2 regions of the Pseudomonas sp. F3-2 genome follow, and region 2 is predicted to be linked to the other one. Evidence: riboswitches for the same ligand, from Rfam matches in the RefSeq annotation. Region 2 holds a riboswitch; the other holds the start of a gene.
What was found. Region 2 has a riboswitch for cobalamin ahead of AAGQ88_RS12530 (CbtB-domain containing protein). Riboswitches for the same ligand answer to the same signal wherever they lie in the genome.

Region 1: it holds a riboswitch for cobalamin, as region 2 does, so the genes downstream of both, AAGQ88_RS15240 (ABC transporter substrate-binding protein) here and AAGQ88_RS12530 (CbtB-domain containing protein) in region 2, are expected to answer to the same signal.

What each region holds. Positions count from the first base shown of each region.
Region 1 is NZ_CP152388.1:3,330,264-3,337,968, reverse strand. It holds gene AAGQ88_RS15265 (AzlD domain-containing protein) at 1-305, opposite strand, end outside; gene AAGQ88_RS15260 (AzlC family ABC transporter permease) at 302-997, opposite strand; gene AAGQ88_RS15255 (hypothetical protein) at 1,183-1,935, shown strand; gene AAGQ88_RS15250 (ABC transporter ATP-binding protein) at 1,951-2,739, opposite strand; gene AAGQ88_RS15245 (iron chelate uptake ABC transporter family permease subunit) at 2,736-3,767, opposite strand; gene AAGQ88_RS15240 (ABC transporter substrate-binding protein) at 3,764-4,792, opposite strand; cobalamin riboswitch at 4,926-5,121, opposite strand; gene AAGQ88_RS15235 (aspartate/glutamate racemase family protein) at 5,155-5,877, opposite strand; gene AAGQ88_RS15230 (aldo/keto reductase) at 5,968-6,963, opposite strand; gene AAGQ88_RS15225 (ATP-dependent Clp protease proteolytic subunit) at 7,191-7,705, shown strand, end outside.
Region 2 is NZ_CP152388.1:2,711,798-2,719,502, forward strand. It holds gene nfuA (Fe-S biogenesis protein NfuA) at 1-202, shown strand, start outside; gene cobM (precorrin-4 C(11)-methyltransferase) at 449-1,195, opposite strand; gene AAGQ88_RS12520 (cobalamin biosynthesis protein) at 1,226-1,645, opposite strand; gene AAGQ88_RS12525 (CbtA family protein) at 1,642-2,361, opposite strand; gene AAGQ88_RS12530 (CbtB-domain containing protein) at 2,373-2,564, opposite strand; cobalamin riboswitch at 2,663-2,880, opposite strand; cobalamin riboswitch at 3,094-3,317, shown strand; gene cobW (cobalamin biosynthesis protein CobW) at 3,447-4,526, shown strand; gene cobN (cobaltochelatase subunit CobN) at 4,529-7,705, shown strand, end outside.

The DNA of each region.
Region 1 (7,705 bases), 620 kb from region 2:
GCGCGCAGCAGGTAGAAGACCGCCATGCTGAGGAACAGCGTCAGCAGCACGTTTTTCTTCCAGATCATCACTGCCACTGCGAACAGCCCGGCCAGCAGATAAGGGTTGGTCGGCGCCAGCGTCAGTTCGCCGTCTGGCAGAAAGATGATCGGCGCGCAGATCGCCGTCAGCAGCCCCGGTACGGCAAAGCCGAGGAAATCCCGGACGTTGCGGCTCAACTTCAACGGCAGCCGCGGCTCCAGAAAAAGGTAGCGGTTCATGAACAGGATCGCGCTCATGAACAGAATGACCAGCCACGCCGTCATTGCGTGATCTCCTTGTAACGTTTGCAGACGAACCCTGCACTCATGCCCGCCAGGCCTGAAAGAATCAGCGCCGCTTCGATTTTCAGGTAACTGAACAGCACCGATGTCATCAGCGAAACGGCCACGCACACCGCCGTGGGCAGATTGCGCACGTTCGGCGTGATCAGGGCGATGAAGGTCGCTGCGATGGAGAAATCCAGTCCCAACCGGGACAACCCCGGGATGCTGTTGCCCAGCACGATTCCGGCGCAGGTGAACAGGTTCCACAGCAGGTAGAACGTCAGCCCGACCCCCAGCGCGTACCAGCGGTCGAAGCTGCGCGGGTCGTGGTGACTGGTCATGGCAAACAACTCGTCGGTGAGCAGAAAGCCCATGCCCACCCGCCAGCGCATCGGCAGCGCACTCAGGTGCGCGCGCATGTGCAGACCGTAGAGCAAATGCTGCGAGGTGAGCAGCAGGGTAGTGAGCAGGATCGACAGCATGCTGGTGCCGCTTTTCAGCATGCCGATCGCCACGATCTGCGCGGCGCCGGCGAATACGAATGCCGAAAGCCCCTGGCCTTGCGCGGGCGTCAGCCCGGCGTCGATGGCCAGCGATCCTGCCAGCAAACCCCACGGCGCGCACGCCAGCGACAACGGCAGAATGGCCAGCGCGCCCCGACGATAGGCGTCGCCCCGACCTGAGTGAATCACTTGCACGAATAAAGACTCCTGCTCAAAGCGCGGATTATCGGCGTCCGCCGGCGACTTGTCTGGTACGTTCTTGCAGATCGCGCGGAATATTCAGCAGCTGGCTACTGGCAAACAAAAAAGGCCGAACGCTGGCGAGCGTCTGACCTCGAAAGAAGACCTCACGCGGTTTTTCTGGAGATACGACGATGATCAGTTCACGGAAAAGATGGCTCAACCTGCTGTTTGTGGGTGCTGCGACAGTGTCGATGGGCGCCATGGCGCAGACGTCGGCCTCGGCGCCAATCCTACTGGCGGCGTCCGGTATCGGCGCGGGCGGCGCAGGCGGCTCGACAGGGGGTGGCGCAACAGGTGGCGGCGGTGCGGGTGCAGGCGCGGCAGGCGGTACGGGTTCGTCCACGTCCGGCGCGCGCACTGGCGCAACAGGCACGAACGGCACCAACAGCGGCAACACCAACGCCACCGGTACCAATGGCAGCAACAGCGGCAACACCAACGCGACCGGCACTAATGGCACCAACAGCAGCAATACCAACGCGACCGGCACCAACGGCAGTAACAGTAGCAACACCAACGCCACCGGTACCAACGGTACCAACAGCAGCAACACCAATGCGACCGGGACCAATGGCAGTAACAGCAGCAATACCAACGCCACCGGCACCAATGGCATTAATGTCAATGGCACCGACGCGACCCACACTAACGGCAGCAACAGCAATAACACCACGGCCACGGGCGCCAATGGCGTCAACAACGCCAGTGGTGTGAACAACGGCAATGTCGGCACGACCAATCCGGCGTTGCGTCCCGGCAATGGCACCGGCTCTTCTGCCTCGCCTGCGGTCAACGGCAGCAGCGACTCGATGCAGCAGCAACGCCAGCAAAGTGGCGAGCGAATGATCATGGAGCGCAAAGGCCAGTTCGAGCAGGGCAACTGACCGCGTCGAGTGTGCTCAGATGCAGCGCAGCCGCAGGATCCGCGCGTTGTCGATTGGGTCCGTGAGCCAGTGACCGACGACGCCGAACGTCTCGCGCAGGCGTTCAGGTGTCAGTACTTCAAATGGGGCACCCACCGCGATGAGCCGGCCTTTGTCCATCACGGCCAGACGATCACAGGCCAGCGCCTGATTCAGATCGTGCAGCGCGATCACGGTGGTGACGGGCAAGGTGTGAACCAGCCTGAGAATCGACAGCTGCTGCTGGATGTCCAGATGGTTGGTGGGCTCGTCGAGCAGTAGAACCCTGGGGCATTGAGCCAACGCGCGGGCAATATGCACCCGTTGCTGCTCGCCTCCAGACAGCGTTTGCCAGGCTCGCTGCGTCAGATGATCGAGGCTGACGCTGGCAATGGCCTGCGCAACGATCTGGCCATCGACTTCCCGCCAAGGGCTCAATGCGGACAGCCAGGGCGTACGACCCAGTTCCACGGCTTGCAGTACATTGATCGAATCGCTGGTCTGCGCGTGCTGCTCGACCACCGCCAGCCGTTGCGCGATGTCGCGTCGCGTCAGGCTCGTCAGCCGCTCGCCGTTCAGCCAGACACTCCCCGCCGTAGGCGTCTGAAGGCCTGCCAGCAGCCTGATCAGGGTTGACTTACCCGAACCGTTTGGCCCGACGATGCCGAGGTTTTCTCCTTTTCTGATGCACAGGCTGACGTGGCTCAGCAGCGGCGCGCCATTGATCGTATAACTGAGGTCGTGCGCGGCAAGCGCGCTTTCGGCAAGTGGCAGCGGCGCGTTCATCGTGAGCGGTTTCCGCGGAGCAGGATCAGGGCAAACACCGGCGCACCCACCAACGCGGTGATCACGCCGATGGGCAAGACCTGGCCCTTGATCAGGGTGCGTGAGAGCACGTCGGCGGCAATCAGAAACAGCGCACCGCTCAATGCACTCAAGGGCACCAGTCGAGCGTGACGGACACCCGTCATCATGCGCACTGCGTGGGGAATCACCAGGCCGACGAAACCGATGGAGCCGACAATGGACACCATCACGGCGGTCATCAAAGCCGCCGTCGCGATGAGGATCGCCTGTACCCGATGCACGGGAATGCCCAGCGACGCTGCGGAATCCGCGCCGAAGGTGAAGGCGTCCAGCGAGCGTCGGTGCCAGAGACAGACCAGCAGACCCGCCAGCACCACCGTCACAGCCAGCGTCACCGATGCCCAGCGCACGCCGCTCAGATTGCCGAGCAACCAGAACATGATGCCGCGCGCCTGCTCGGCGCTGGCCGATTTGGTGATCAGGAAGGAGGTCAGGGCGTTGAACAATTGTGAGCCGGCGATGCCTGCGAGAATGATCTGGCCTGTGGCTGTCTGGCCTCGGGACGAGCGCGCCAGCAGCGCGACCAATGCGAAAGCCGCTACCGCGCCGACGAAAGCGCCGGCCGACAATGAGATCGCCCCGGCGCCCAGGCCGATGATCGCGACGAGTACTGCGCCGGTCGAAGCGCCCGCAGAGATGCCCAGCAGGTAGGGATCGGCAAGCGGGTTGCGCAGCAGCGATTGCAGCACGACGCCCGAGACCGCGATACCGGCGCCGCAGGCAGCGGCGACAATGGCGCGGGTCAGGCGGTAATTCCAGATGATGCCTTCATCGATGGCGTCCACCGCATAGCCGGCGGCCCACAGCTTGTTCGCCAGCACCTGGCCGATCACCGGCAGACCGATCGACGTCTCGCCGATCGCCACCCCGGCCATCACCGCCATCAGCAACGCCGCGCTGACCCACGCGCCATGGGCGATGAATCGTCCTGCACTGGAAGGCTTCATTGAACGTCGGTTACCCGGTGCACGGCGTCGCCGAGTTGCTCGATGCCGTCGAACAACCGCACGCTGGATTCCATGGCGCTGGCGTCCATGATGACGATCCGGTTCTGTTTGACCGCCGCCATGTTGCGGGTGACCGGGTCGGATTTCAGAAATGCCAGTTTCTTTTCGTGATCGTCGGCGGGAAAGCGGCGGCGATCCATGCGGGCGATGACCAGAATGTCGGGATTGGCCCGGGCGATGGTTTCCCAGCCCACTGTCGGCCATTCCTCGTCGGAGTCGATGACGTTGCGCATGCCCAGGGTGTCGAGCATGAACGCCGGAATGCCCTTGCGCCCGGCCACATACGGATCGACGTTGATGTCGGGGCTGGAGAACCAGAACACCGCCGACACCTGCTTGCCGTCAGCCTTTCTGGCATGTTCGACGGCCTTCGCCAGCCGCGTCTGATAGCCGGCCACCAACTGCTCGCCACGGGCCTGCACGTCGAAAATCTCGGCCAGCTGGCGAATGCTCTTGTACAGCGTGTCTATCCGGAACGCCTCGAGTCGCGTGCCGTCGGCGCCGACGCGATTGTTCTTGCCCTCGCAGTCGGACGGCAAGATGTAGGTCGGGATCTGCAGGTCATGGAATTGCTCCCGGGTGCCGACGGCGCCCTGTGGCCCGACCATCCACACGAACTGCACCGGCACGAAATCCGGGCGTCTGGCGATCACCGATTCGAAGCCCGGCGCGTTATCGGCCAGACGCTCGATGCCGTCATTGACTGCCTTGTACTGCGGCAGTACCGCGTTGAACCACAACGAGGTCGCCGCGACATGCTCGCCCACGCCCAGGGCGTAGAGCATTTCGGTGGCGGCCTGGCCGATGGTCACGGCCTTGAGCGGCGCGTGAGTGAACGTCAGCGGCACGCCGCAGTTGTCGAGGGTCAGCGGATAACGAGTGGACGTTGCCGGCGCGGGAGTCGCCAGCGCGGCAGTGGACAGTGTCACGGCGGTAAGCAGAAGGGCGAAACGGCGCAGCGGCATGTAGGGCGACTCCAGTGGACCTGTCTGTGGCAGGCGGACACTGGAAAGCACATCCCGTCGCTGCGTGTTCACGCGGCGAAGCATTCAGGCGCAAAACGCGCATGCGGGAGTCCTTCCCGGACGCCCCGCCGGCGAATGAGTGAAGCCTGCCGGCAGGTCTCCTGACTGGCGCGTCGTCGTCCTGTTCCGGCCTTCCCGGGATAACCCAGTGGCAAACATGGAGCAGGGCTCAGCGCCTACAGTTGCGGGGACAGTTCCGTTTGAGCCCGAATGAGGGCTCGCGGATTCCCTATTAATTCCGAGTGGAAACCGGCGGCGGCGATACTAAACGATTCGGCGAGAGCAGGCGAATCATCGTGCGCTCATTTCGCGAAGGGCCAGCCGACGATCTTCTTCGGCCGTGGCGTGGCGTACGTCCTGACCTTGGAGGTGCTCAAGCCCAGGCGCACCAGCGATTCGGCCAGCGCCACCGCCGCAGTCACGCCATCGACCACGGGCACGCCGGTGCGGTCGCGAATCTTCTGGTCCAGACCGGCCATGCCGCCGCAGCCCAGACAGATCACCTCGGCCTTGTCCTGCGCCACCGCGACAGCGGCTTGCTCGACGATCGCCTCAATGGCGCGTTCTGGCTGTTCTTCCAGTTCCAGCACACTCATGCCGCTGGCTCGCACTGACGCGCAGCGCTCGAAGACGCCGGCCAGTTTCAGGCGATCCTCGATCAACGGCACAGTGCGATCCAGCGTGGTGACCACCGAATAACAATGGCCCAGCAGCATCGCGAGGCTGGCGGCCGCTTCCGTGATGTCCACCACCGGCACGTCAAGCAACTCCTGCAGCCCCTCGCGGCCATGCTCGCCATAACCGGCCTGAATTACCGCGTCATAAGGCTGGTCGTAGGACAGCACGCGGTCCATCACGGCGATGGCGGCCAGGTAGCTCTCGAAGTTGCCTTCCACCGATTCGGCGCCGAAGCGCGGGGTCAGACCGACGATTTCAGTGCCCGGTGACGCGACACTGCGGGCTTGCCCGGCGATGGTGTCGGTCATGGACTCGGTGGTGTTGACGTTGACGATCAGAATGCGCATCAGTGAGGCCTCGTGCGGGGGATCTAGGTCGGCCGTCCGGCGGCGACCGATTCACTGGCGAATAATGCATGGCGCCGAAGCGGTCCGTCTTCAGTCTTTTGCCGGCACCGGCGCCTGAGGCGAAATGAAGCCCTGATCGCGCATCGCCTGCCAGAACCCTACTGGCACCTGGGCGTGCAGGGCGGCGACGTCTTCAGCGATCCGGGAAGGGCGGCTGGCCCCCGGAATGACGGCGGCCACCAGCGGGTTGGCGAGGACGAACTGCAATGCTGCCGACTTGATGTCGACCTGATACTGACGGGCGATCTCCTGAATGTGCGCAACCTTGTCGAGCATCGCCTGTGGCGCTTCCTGGTATTCGAAATGCTTGCCGCCCACCAGCACGCCCGAACTGTAAGGGCCGCCGACGACGAACTCGGCGTTGTGCTCCCGCGCCTTGGCGAACAGCCGTTGCAGGGGCTGATCGTGGTCCAGCAGCGAATATCGGCCGGCCAGAAGGAACCCGTCGGGCTGTGCTTCGCTCAGGTCCAGCGTCAGTTCACACGGCTCGACACGGTTGACACCCAGCCCCCACGCCTTGATCACGCCTTCTTCACGCAGGCGGGTGAGGGTGCGGAAGGCCCCTTTGCGAGCGACATTGAAATGCTCGATCCATTCATCACCATGGGCGTCCTGCGCGACGTCGTGGACGAACACGATGTCCAGGCGATCAGTGTTCAGCCGTTTCAGACTGGCCTCGATCGAGCGTAGCGTCGCATCCGCCGAATAGTCAGTGATGATCTTGTTTTTCAGGCCTTCGCTGAACGGGCCGCTCCGGGCTGCGGTGTCGAGTTCGTCAGAAACCAGTCGGCCGACCTTGGTGCTGAGGGTGTATTGGTCTCGCGCATGGTCGGCGAGCGCCTTGCCCAGGCGCTGCTCGGACAGGCCGGCGCCATAGACCGGTGCGGTGTCGAAATAGCGGATGCCTTGATCCCACGCCGATTGCACGGTGGCGGCGGCTTCCTCTTCGCTGATGGTGCGAAACATGTTGCCCAGTGGCGCGGCGCCGAAGCCCAGATGGCCGATAATCTTGTCGTGCAGACTCATGAAAATGTCCTGTTCTGTGCGTCATGGAAAAGCGCGCGTGCAGTGTCATCGACGGTGCGCGGTGTGTTGTACTGATCGTTGATTGAAGCAGGAGTTCGGTGCGAGCGGGCCGGATCGTTGCGCTCCCGGACTGACTGCGCGGCGTGAGGGCAGCATGCAACTTTCAGCGGCAGCGCAGCTTCCAACCTATCAGGCCGCGGTGATTTCCCGGAAGCGGAGGGCAGTAGATGAGTGAGCACATCATCCATTTCCATTGTGGGGTCGATCAGACCAGCACCGAGCACTTTCGTGATCGTTGCCTGGAGGCCATCGGCAAAGGCGCCACTGGCCTGTTGCTGAACCTGTCCACCGCAGGCGGCAGCACGGCGCTGGGGTTCACGATCTACAACTTCCTCAAATCCCTCAACGTCCCGATTCGAGCGCTCAACAGCGGCAACATCGAATCCATGGGCATCGTCATTTATCTCGCCGCCGAGGAGCGAATCGCCTGTCCGCATTCGCGTTTCTTGATTCACCCGATGAACTGGTACTTCAACCAAAGCTCAGTGGATCATTCTCGGCTGCGCGAATACCTGCGCAGCCTGGACAACGACCTGCAGCGCTACGTGAATATTTACCTGAGTGAAACCGACGGTGCCGCGCACCCGCTGGACATTGGCCGGTGCCTGTCGGCCGAAGAAAAAGTCATACGCGCCGAAGACTCGCTTTCCTGCGGGATCGCCCATCGGGTCGAGCAGCTGCA
Region 2 (7,705 bases):
GCAGGTGACGCTGATCGATGTCGTTGAAGAAGACGACGCCAATATTGCCGTGCTGCAATTCGGTGGTGGTTGCCAAGGCTGCGGTCAGGCCGACGTCACCCTCAAGGAAGGCATCGAGCGCACCTTGCTGGAGCGGATTCCCGAGCTTGCCGGCGTGCGTGATGTGACTGACCACACCCAGAAAGAAAACGCTTACTACTAAGCGGTTTTTCTCCCTCAAAAAGCCCCGACTGGTTCGGGGCTTTTTGTTGGGTGCAGAATCCCTGTAGGCGCGTGGCTTGTCTCTGGGCCGCATCCAGACGATCTGCCGGGTACCGACAGCAGGCGCTGTGATGAAGCCTGTCAGATCGAGAAAGTCGGTTCGATGCCGCTGCGCAGCAGATTGCCGGCAAGCCAGGCGTCTACGAATTCCTTCCAGCATCAAAAACGGATCAGACCTCAATCCAGGTCACGGCCGGAACACGTGGGCGTGCCCGGCGCGGTACAGCGACGACTCGCTGAACACGTCGTTACCCAGCACGCGGCCCACGAGGATCAGCGCGGTGCGGCGGAAACCCTTGGCTTGCACCTTGTCTTCGATGTCACCCAGCGTCCCGCACACCCAGTCCTGGTCCGGCCAGCTGGCGCGGTGGACCACGGCAATCGGGCAGTCTGCGCCGTAATGCGGTGTCAGCTCGGCAACGATCTTGCCAAGATTGTTGATGCCCAGGTGAATCGCCATCGTCGCCCGGTGCTGCGCCAGTTCGCCGAGTGACTCGCCCTGCGGCATGGCGGTCTTGTCCGCGTAACGCGTCAGGATGACGCTCTGGGAGATGTCCGGCAGGGTCAGTTCAGTACCCAGCAGCGCTGCGCATGCCGCCGTGGCAGTGACGCCGGGAATGATCTCGAACGGGATGCCCAGGGCTTTGAGACAGCGAATTTGCTCGCCGATGGCGCCGTACAGACTGGGGTCGCCGGAGTGCACGCGGGCGACGTCCTGACCGTTTGCATGAGCGGATTTCATCAAGGCGATGATCTGGTCCAGGTGCAATTCGGCACTGTTGGACACTTGCACCGCCTGATGGCCTTCCAGCACAGCCTCTGGCACCAGCGATCCAGCGTAGATGATCACCGGACAGCTGCGGATCAGGCGCTGGCCCTTGACGGTGATCAGGTCAGGGTCGCCAGGTCCGGCGCCGATGAAAAATACGGTCATGGGGTCTCCAGAGATGTGCGCCGGTCAGCGTCAAGCGGTGATGCCGATAGCCAGCGCGAAGGTGGCGCGAGAGCTGTTGCGGCGCTCGATCAAAAGGCTGGCCGAGCCGTTCGACAGTCGGGACGCCATCACCAGTGCCGCGCTTTCCGCCACGCCGTGACAACCCGTATGCGCGAACGCTGTGGGTGAGCGATGGCTCAGCTGCGATTCAACGATTTTCAGTTCATCGGCACTGAAAAACATCAGCGGCAGGCGCATATGTTCGGCCAGTTCCAGCAATCCCGCCTCGTTCGATTTGCTGTCGATGGAGGCGAGGGCGCTGATGTCGCGAACGCTGACGCCGTGTTCCAGCAGGCACACCTCGATCAGACCCTGCAGCACCGATGCCGGACAGCCGCGCTGGCAGCCCAGACCGATCACAAGGATCGGCCGGTTGCCGGCGTCACTCATACCGCGTGATTCAGACCGGACTGCGTCGACGCTGCTTCGTGTCGACGGAACAGCCAGGCGCTGATCACGCCCATGCCGACCCAGAACAACGCATTGGTGACTAACGAGGCCACTTTGAACTGGGCTTCGAGGGCTTCGGGCGCCAGTGCAGCATGCACTTCAGGCTGCGGCGCGCCGACGACATGGGGCACCACCAGAATGGCGACGCCCAGGGCTTTCAACAGCCAGCTGCGGGCGAACACGATGAGCGCCAATCCGGCAGCGGTCGAAGCGGCGGTGCCGACCCACCAGATCTGCCGCTGCGTGAGATCGGCGGCCGCGGTGCCCGGCAATTCCGGTGGCAGGCCGAGGGTCGGCGCGAGGACGAACACGGCGAAACCCGCCAAACCCCACAGCACGCCTTGGCGAGCGCTGTTCGGGCTGCGCAAGGTGTAAAGCGCGGCCAGCATCAGCGAAAAGCCCACGGCGACCACCAGATTGCCGCCGCTGGTGGACAGCACGCGCTGCCAGCCATCTTCAGGTTCCCAGGCCTCTTCGTCGTGAACATGCCCGGCCATGGCGCCGTCGGCATGCTCGTGCATCTCGGCGGCCGGGGCTTTCTCGTAGGTTTCAGCCTGCAGAATCAGCGGCGCAACCCAGAAACTCTGCAGCAAGGTCAGCAGCAGGGCCGCGAGCAGGCCCGTGAAACCAGCCGTGTGAGCGATACGCTTGAACATGGCGGCAGGTCTCAGTGGCAAGGAAATGCGGAACTGTGGCGGGTGTCGTGCGCAGCATTGTGCACGGCGTCGATGTGCGAGAACCCTGCGAAGTACACCAGAAAGGCGCCCAGAATCATGGCGCTGACGGCGGCGGTCAGGCGTTGGGTCTGAGTCTGGGTGCTGACGTTGCTGGATGTCTGGCTGGTAGTGCTGATCGACATGGCGCTTCCCTCTGAAGTGGTCAGCGACGGGATAGCGCAAGGGCGCACCACTGACGGACGTCAGCCGTGAACGCAACTGCACCCGCCCACCGCGGGTTTGTCATATGTCATTGACGGGCCGGTCTCCGGGCTTGCGAGGGGCGGGCCTTTCGACCTGCCTGCAAGAATCGCCTTCCCATATCGCTGACGACACAGTGGATCTGACTCTTCACTCGCTTACCGTTGCGGGGGCAGCGCCGGACTTGCACAGCATCGATCTGTGCGCACCGGTTTCCCGTTTCACCCTGTGAAGGGCACCCGTAACAAGGTGTGTAGGAGACCACGGAGGCGAAGCCCCGTCAATTGCAGCGTTCGCCACCGTCGTTAACGCCGGTCCAACGGGAAGAGTGGACCGAATTCGGGATTGGACCAAAGCTATCCCGGCTGAAGCCGGTCCTACGCTGTGGACCGAATACAGGACCGGCTTCAGCCGGGAAGGTCTCTCCGGACAAGGCGCACGTTTGTTCGTTGACCTTGCCCCGGTCACTGCGTAGCCTTGCGCACTCGAGGTTCACCGTTTCGCCGCCTTGGCGGTTCGGTGCTAAGAAGGGAATGCGGTCAATGCCGCAGCTGCCCCCGCAACTGTAAACGGTCATGTTCATTGCACAGCCACTGCGCGAGCGGGAAGGCGCGATGAATGCCGGTCGCCTGACGATAGCGCCAGTCGATCCGCCGCCGTAAGCCAGGAGACCTGCCTCGATTCGGGCCTGCTTTGATCAGCGCCCAGGAATTCTCACTACAACCGGGCGGGGTGATCCGGTGGCGAAACGAGTCGCGGGCCGGCCCCTGTCCGGAACGCGCAGCGCTCGTCCTGTCTGCCCGCCGCAAGCCCAAGGGCATCCCATGAAAACACTGGCCAAACTTCCCGTCACCATCGTCACCGGCTTTCTCGGCTCGGGCAAAACCACACTGCTGCGTCACATGCTGGATAACGCCGAGGGGCGCCGCATTGCCGTGATCGTCAACGAATTCGGCGAGCTGGGAATCGACGGCGAGATCCTCAAGCAATGCACCATCGGCTGCACCGAAGAAGAAGCCAACGGCCGCGTCTACGAATTGGCCAACGGTTGCCTGTGCTGCACGGTGCAGGAGGAATTCTTCCCGGTGATGCAGGAATTGGTCGCGCGACGCGGCGATCTGGACCACATCCTCATCGAGACATCCGGTCTGGCGCTGCCCAAGCCGCTCGTTCAGGCCTTTCAGTGGCCGGAAATCCGCAACGCCTGCACCGTCGACGCCGTGATCACCGTGGTCGACAGCCCGGCGGTCGCCGCGGGCACGTTCGCCGCGTTCCCGGATCAGGTTGATGCTCAGCGCAAACTCGACCCTAATCTGGATCATGAATCTCCGCTGCACGAGTTGTTTGCCGATCAGCTGGCGAGTGCCGATCTGGTCATTCTCAACAAGACCGACATGATCGCCGCCGAAGCGCTGGCCGCCGTGCGCGCGGAAGTCGCTGAAGAATTGCCGCCGGCCGTGAAGGTCATTGAAGCGAGCAAGGGCCAGTTGCCGATCAGCGTGTTGCTGGGACTGGGCGCCGAGTCAGAATTGCACATCGACGGCCGCAAGACCCACCACGATCACCATGAAGGCGACGACCACGACGATCATGATCACGATGCCTTCGACTCGATCTCGATTTCGCTGCCTCAGGCGGACGAAGCGTTGTTGCTCGACGCCCTGACTCAGGCAGTGGTGCAGCACGGCATTCTGCGGGTCAAGGGCTTCGCGGCTATTCCCGGCAAACCGATGCGCCTGTTGGTGCAAGGCGTCGGTACGCGTTTCGACAAGCATTTCGACCGAGCCTGGAAAGCCGATGAGCAGCGGCTGACGCACCTGGTGCTGATCGGCCAGGACCTGGACGCCCACGTGCTCGAAGCGCAACTGCGCGCGGCCGTCACGACGTCCGGGATCAAAGGCTAAGCATGCACCTGCTGCGCACTCAGCCCGGCGGCTTTGTCCCCGACGACAGCATCGCTGACCTGGGGCAGACCCCCGCCGAACTGGTGATTCTCTGCAGCGGCGATTCACACCTGGCGTTGCTGGCGCAAACCGCGCAGCAACTGCCTGACGATTACCCGAGCCTGCGCCTGGCCAATCCGATGCAGGTGCAGAATCACGCCTCGGTCGACCTTTATGTCGATCAGGTGCTGCGCCATGCCAAGGTCATCCTGATTTCCCTGCACGGCGGCATCGGCTACTGGCGCTACGGCGTGGAGCGGCTGGTCGAACTGGCGCAGCGCGGGGTCAGGCTGATCCTGGTGCCGGGCGATGACCGACCCGACCCGGAGCTCAGCGACCTGAGCACCGAGCCTGCGCAGGACTGTGATCGGCTCTGGCATTACCTGCGTCAGGGCGGCAAGCACAACGCTTTGCAGTTGTTCAATTACCTCGCCAGCCGATGGCTGGATCGGCCTTACGGCTGGAGTGAGCCCCAGGCGTTGCCGCGCACGGCGGTTTATCACCCGCGCCATGGCCACGGAACAATCGCCGACTGGCGGGCTGACTGGCGCGACGATCAGCCGGTGGCGGCGGTCTTGTTCTACCGCTCGCACCTGCAGGCGGCCAACACCGGGTTCATCGATATGTTTTGCCAGCGTCTGCAGGCCCAGGGGCTCAACCCGCTGCCGATCGCCGTCGCCAGCCTCAAGGAGCCTGCTTGCCTTGAGGCGGTCCAGGACTGGCTGGATGAAGCGGACTGTGAAGTCATCCTCAACACCACCGGATTCGCGCAATCCAGTCCGGAAGCACCGCACCTGCGGCCTTTCAGGCGCAATATCCCGGTGATCCAGGCGATCTGCGCGCAAGACAACCAGCCTGCCTGGGAGGCCAGCGAGCAAGGTCTGGGGGCGCGGGATCTGGCGATGCATATCGCGTTGCCGGAGCTGGACGGGCGCATCATCAGCCGGCCCATCAGCTTCAAGGACCTGGCCTGGCACAGCGAGCGCAGCCAGTCAGACGTGGTCTGCTACCGGGCCCATCCCGAGCGGATGGATTTCGTCGCTGAGCTGGCGCGGCGCTGGGTGCTGTTGGCGCGTACTGCCAACGGCGACAAACGTGTGGCGCTGATTCTGGCCAATTACCCGACGCGCGATGGGCGCATCGGCAACGGTGTGGGCCTCGACACGCCCGCTGCCGCGTTGAACATCCTCAATGCCATGCAGGCCGAGGGATATCCGGTCCAGGATCTGCCGCAGAGCGGCACCGCGCTGATCCACGCCTTGCTCGGCGGCGTGACCAATGACCCCGACAGCCTGGATCAGCGGCCTTGCCACCAAAGCATGGCGATGGAGGCGTATCTGGCGGCATTCCAGTCGCTACCTGAAGCCAACCGCGCGGCGGTAATCGAGCGCTGGGGCACGCCGGATAACGATCCGATGTGCCGGGACGGGCGAATGATGGTTGCCGGCCTGCGGTTTGGCATGACCTTCGTCGGCATTCAGCCGGCACGCGGTTACAACGTCGATCACAGCGCGGTGTATCACGACCCTGATCTGGTTCCGCCGCATGGCTATCTGGCGTTCTACTTCTGGCTGCGCCGCAGTTACGGCGCCCATGCGGTCATCCACGTCGGCAAGCATGGCAATCTTGAATGGCTGCCGGGCAAGGGCGTCGGCCTGTCGGCACACTGCTGGCCGGACGCAACCCTTGGCGCGATGCCGAACATTTACCCCTTCATCGTCAATGATCCAGGTGAGGGCGCACAGGCCAAACGGCGGACTCAGGCCGTCATCATCGACCACCTCATGCCACCGCTGACCCGAGCCGAAACTTACGGACCGTTGCGTCATCTTGAACTGCTGGCCGACGAATATTACGAAGCCCAGTTGCTCGATCCCCGGCGCGCGCGGGAGTTGCAGAAGGACATCCTCATGCTGGTACGCGAGACCCGCATCGATCGCGAGCTGGCGCTGGACGAGCATCTGGACAGCGACGCCGACGCCGCGATCTGGCTGCCGCGTCTGGACACGTATCTGTGTGATCTGAAGGAATCGCAGATTCGCGACGGCTTGCATGTGTTCGGCGAGTCACCGAGCGGGCGTCTGCGCATCGACACCTTGCTGGCCATTCTGCGAGTGCCCCGCGGCGATGGCCGGGGCGCTCAGGCCAGCCTGTTACGTGCGCTGAGCAACGCCCTGGGACTGGCATTCGACCCGCTGGACTGCAATCTCGCTGAGCCGTGGACCGGTGCGAAACCTCATGTATTACATGAAGTGAGCCAAGACCCTTGGCGCACGACTGGCGATACGCGCGAGCGGCTTGAACTGTTTGCCGCCACTTTCGTTGAACAACTGTTGTCCGGTGAAGATTTTAAAATATCGTTGAAAAACAGTGATTTAAACGAAGTTGTTAAAGCCATTAAAGAGGTTGTGGCGCCGCGCCTCGATGCGTGCGGGCCTGCTGAAATGCGTGGTCTGCTCGACGCCTTGAGCGGCCGATTCGTGCCGGCCGGCCCGAGCGGTGCACCCAGTCGGGGTCGGCTGGACGTGCTGCCGACCGGGCGCAATTTCTTCTCGGTGGACGTGCGCAACCTGCCCACAATGACCGCGTGGAGAATTGGCTTTAAGTTGGCAAATCTCTTGCTGGAGAGACACTTACAGGACAATGGTGATTATTTACGTCAACTTGGACTGTCGGTCTGGGGCACGGCCACGATGCGCACCGGCGGCGATGACATTGCTCAAGCCATGGCATTGATGGGCGTGCGTCCGGTCTGGGCAACCGGAAGTCAACGCGTGGATGATTTTGAAATCCTGCCGCTGAGCTTGCTGGATCGCCCGCGCGTGGACGTGACATTGCGGGTGTCCGGGTTTTTTCGCGACGCATTTGCCAACCTGATCAAGCTGTTCGACGCGGCCGTTCAAGCCGTGGCTGCGCTCGATGAGCCCGATGACATGAACCCGCTGGCGGCCCGGGTGCGCGAGGAACGCCGGCAACTCGAACGCGAGGGCGTCACTGCCGAACAAGCGGCGAAGCAGGCCGGCTGGCGTATTTTCGGCGCCAAGCCCGGCGCTTATGGCGCCGGCGTGCAGAACGCGGTCGACGGTCGTCTGTGGCAGACCCGCGCCGACCTGGCCGAGGTGTACCTCAATTGGGGCGGT